Regions from separate parts of the Arthrobacter sp. MMS24-S77 genome, predicted to be linked through region 2. Evidence: riboswitches for the same ligand, from Rfam matches in the RefSeq annotation. Region 2 holds a riboswitch; the other holds the start of a gene.
The links. Region 2 has a riboswitch for glycine ahead of lipA (lipoyl synthase). Riboswitches for the same ligand answer to the same signal wherever they lie in the genome.

Region 1 (2,196 bases), 3.3 Mb from region 2:
GCAAGCGGCGGCGGCCGATCCTGTCTCCCAAGTTGCCCATGGACACCAGCAATGCGGCCAGGACCAGCGCGTAAACGTCTACGACCCACAGCAGCTGTACGCCCCCGACGTCCAGCGTCCGGGCGATTTCCGGCAGGGCAAATGTCAGCGCGGTATTGTCCACAGCCACCAGCAGCACAGGGAACATCAAGAGTGCCAGGGCAGTCCAATCGCGCCACGGGGCGGACTGGGTCGACGAGGTGCGGGGGTGCTGGGTTGTGGATGGGCTGAACATGAAGATAACTGTACCGTCTGGACGGTATAGTTTCAATTCGACTCATCGATCTGCCGCATCGAACTAAGGGATGATGGACACCATGCCGCGAAAACCTATTGCCCGGGACGCTGTCCTGGATGCCTTTGAAGCCCTGCTGATCGAGGTGGGGGAGCGGGCTGCCACCCTGGACGCCGTCGCCAAGCGCGCAGGCGTCTCCAAGGGGGGCTTGCTCTACCATTTCCCCAACAAGGAATCCATGATCAGCGCCCTGCTCGAACGCATGGACGCGCTCGCCGCACTGGACATCGAGGCGATGAAGGCGGCTCCCGAGGGCGCCTCTGCGTTCTTCATCAAGTCCTCCCTGTGGGCCGATACTCCCATGGACAGGGTGTTCGTGGCCGCCACGCGGCTTGCGGAGGTAGCGCACGAAGAAACCCGCAGGCGCTTTGCCGGGATCCAGCAACAATGGCTGGATGTGCTCGCCGACGAAGTGGGTCCGGAGATGGCCAAGGCGGTCCGGTATATGGGCGATGGGCTCTACTTCAACGCAATGCTTGAAGGCGGCCCGGGAGCCAATGCGAGCGAGAGGAACGCCGACGTCGGTGCGCTGCTTGCCGCCGTCGAACGCCTGCGTAACTGAGTGCCGACCCAACTGACTAGCAGTTGTTGTCCTTTAGAGGCTCCAAAACGACATCTAGTGCGAGTCAGTTGGGGAAGTCAGGCGGCTCGGTGACCCATATTTGCGGACGCGAGCAGTCCATAGGACAATTGACAGTTGTGGCAGCCGTCACCGGCAACCACGATCCGATTCACATAACTGAATACGCCTTTGATCTGCGGCGGGAGAGTCCTGCAGGCATGTGATGCAGGCGCCGTAGGAGCAAATCCTCCCCAGGAATCTCTCAGGCCCACGCACCGCCGCGGCAAGGCAACTCTGGAAAGCAGCACGCTGACGCGTGCTCACCGACGGTGCAAGCGAAGCAGCGCGAAAGCGCGGATTCGCGGAAACTCTCAGGTCCAATACAGAGCGGGGAGGAACCCGATTAGCTGTGGCGTACCCACGCCGCCTTAGTAATGGAGTTCCTTCGTGACGGTTAGTTCAACCTCCACCACGTTCGTTGACCGGCATATCGGCGCCCGCCGCCAAGCCGACATTGACATCATGCTCAAGTCTGTTGGTTACGACAGTGTCGATTCGCTCGTGGACACCGCGGTTCCCAATGACATCCGCCAGGACGTCGCCCTGACCCTCCAGAACGCCCTCAGCGAAGTTGAGGTTCTGGCGGAGCTGCGCAGGCTGGCGGCCAAGAACAAGACGGCCGTGCAGATGATCGGCCAGGGCTATTACGACACCGTCACTCCGCCGGTGATCCGCCGCAACATCCTCGAGTCCCCGGCCTGGTACACGGCGTACACCCCGTACCAGCCGGAAATTTCCCAGGGCCGTCTCGAGGCGCTGCTGAACTTCCAGACCATGGTCCAGGACCTGGTGGGCCTGCCCATCGCCAACGCCTCCCTGCTGGATGAAGCCACGGCGGTGGCCGAGGCGGTCCTGATGATGCGCCGGGCCAACAAGAACAAGGCGGCCCATGACGGCAAGACGGTCCTTGACGCGGACTGCCTGCCGCAGACCATCGCGATCGTGAAGGGCCGGGCCGAGGCGCTGGGCTTCGAGGTGGAGATCGCGGACTTGTCCCTGGGCCTGCCCGGGGGCGAGATCAACGGGATCGTGCTGCAGCAGCCGGGCGTTTCGGGCAGGGTGTTCGACCACACGGCGGTGATCGCTGCCGCCAAGGAACGGGGCGCCCTCGTCACCGTCGCCGCGGACCTGCTGGCCCTGACCCTGATCACGCCTCCGGGGGAGCAGGGTGCGGACATCGCGGTCGGTTCCACCCAGCGTTTCGGTGTTCCGTTGTTCTTCGGCGGCCCGCACGCCGCGT
Region 2 (2,196 bases):
AATCAATTAACTCAGTCTAGTTCCACTCAAGGTCTTGTTACTTAGTTCAAGTTACCTTAGTGTTGAGATAGTTAGAGTTGAGGGAGTCGCTCCTGAGCTTTGCTGCCAATTTTTGGTTTACATCGCCCCAGTCAGAGAGGTTTAACAATGAGTGAAACCGTAAGTGCACCGACAACAGATCTGGAAGAGCTCATCGATTCGTCTATCGCGTCCCGTGAGAGCCGTGTCGTTGACTTTGACACTCTGAAGTTCCAGACAAAAATGGGAGACAAATTCCGGCGTGGCCAAGTCCGCTACATCGGCTCCGGAGCTACCGGGGACCACTCGGACGATAACAACATCCTCCAGGCCGAGCACTTCACGTTCTCTAACATGGTTCTACCGGCCGGGTGCGTAGGACCGGAGCACACTCACCCTGACGTCGAAGAGGTGTTCTTTGTCCTCGAGGGGCAGGTGGAGTTCAGCGTCCACGATGTCGAGGACGGTACAAAGACGGCCAGTCGTGTTTTGGGTTACCGCGACCTGATTCGTGTTCCTGCAGGCGTTCCCCGGAGCCTTCGCACTGTCAGCGAAGATGATGCGCTGATCTGCGTAATCATCGGTGCGAAAAAGCCGGAGATTCCCTTCTACCCGCCGACCTCCGAGATGCACGGAGTCACTCGCTAGAAATGTGCTCCGAGAAGCGCGGGTACCAGCTCAAGCTGGTACCCGCGCTTCCGGAGGTCCGGTTTCACTAACCACCCTTTGCGTGCCGCACAGGCACCGGATACCATGTGAGACGTGTCACCGAAGGGTGGCACGTGCTTATGATCTGCGGCGGGAGAGCCCTGCCGGTACGTTTCAGCAGGCGCCGTAGGAGCAAATCCTCCCCAGGAATCTCTCAGGCCCATGTACCGCCGCGGCAAGGCAACTCTGGAAAGCAGCCCGGGCAACCGGACTCACCGACGGTGCAAGCGTCCAGCCGCGAAGGCGGGTGGCGCGGAAACTCTCAGGTCCAATACAGAGCGGGGAGGAACCGAATCATCGTGGTGCGTCCGCGCCACCTGAATTATGGAGTTCCTCATGACCCTGGCACCTGAAGGCCGTAAGCTGCTGCGCGTTGAACAGCGCAACAAAGCCGTCCCGGTCGAACGCAAGCCCGAGTGGATCAAGGCCAAGGTCCAGATGGGCCCGGAATTCGTGGGCCTGAAGAACCTCGTGAAAAAGGAAGGCCTGCACACCGTCTGCGAGGAAGCCGGCTGCCCGAACATCTTCGAGTGCTGGGAAGACAAGGAAGCGACCTTCCTGATCGGCGGCTCCGAATGCACCCGCCGCTGCGACTTCTGCCAGATCGACACCGGCAAGCCCTCCCCCGTGGACCGCTTCGAACCCACCAAGGTCGCCCGCTCCGTCCAGGCCATGGCCCTGCGCTACGCCACCGTGACCGGCGTGGCCCGGGACGACCTCGAAGACGAAGGCGTCTGGCTCTACGCCGAAACCGTCCGCAAGATCCACGAACTGAACCCCGGCACCGGCGTGGAACTGCTCATCCCGGACTTCTCCGGCAAACCCGAACACATCAATGCGATCTGCGACTCCGCCCCCGAGGTCTTCGCGCACAACGTCGAGACCGTGCCCCGGATCTTCAAGCGCATCCGCCCCGCGTTCCGCTACGACCGCTCCCTGGACGTCATCACCCAGGGCCGCAACCTGGGCATGGTCACCAAGTCCAACCTGATCCTGGGCATGGGCGAAACCCGGGCCGAGATCTCCGAAGCCCTGGCCGACCTGCACGCCGCGGGCTGTGACCTGATCACCATCACCCAGTACCTGCGACCCTCCGAACGGCACCTGCCCGTGGACCGCTGGGTCAAACCCCAGGAATTCGTGGACCTGCAGCACGAGGCCGAGGAGATCGGCTTCCTCGGCGTCATGTCCGGACCCCTGGTCCGCTCCTCCTACCGCGCCGGACGCCTCTGGGCCACCGCGATGCGCAAGAAAGGCCGCGACATCCCCGCCCACCTGGCCCACATCGCCGACGGCATCCAGGACTCCGGCACCACCCGCCAGGAAGCCAGCACCCTCCTCGCACACCACGCGACGGCCTGATCCGTAAGGACCCCAGCATGCTCCCCACGCGGATTGAAATCATTCCCTCGGACGGAATCGTCGAGAAGGTCCAGGCCACGGTGCCTGTATCCACAACGCTCACCGTTA

Region 1: it holds a riboswitch for glycine, as region 2 does, so the genes downstream of both, gcvP (aminomethyl-transferring glycine dehydrogenase) here and lipA (lipoyl synthase) in region 2, are expected to answer to the same signal.

What each region holds. Positions count from the first base shown of each region.
Region 1 is NZ_JBTZRN010000001.1:874,526-876,721, forward strand. It holds gene ACX5I4_RS04095 (MFS transporter) at 1-274, opposite strand, end outside; gene ACX5I4_RS04100 (TetR/AcrR family transcriptional regulator) at 357-896, shown strand; glycine riboswitch at 1,087-1,184, shown strand; glycine riboswitch at 1,186-1,292, shown strand; gene gcvP (aminomethyl-transferring glycine dehydrogenase) at 1,344-2,196, shown strand, end outside.
Region 2 is NZ_JBTZRN010000001.1:4,138,798-4,140,993, forward strand. It holds gene ACX5I4_RS19075 (cupin domain-containing protein) at 148-666, shown strand; glycine riboswitch at 808-906, shown strand; glycine riboswitch at 908-1,013, shown strand; gene lipA (lipoyl synthase) at 1,063-2,088, shown strand.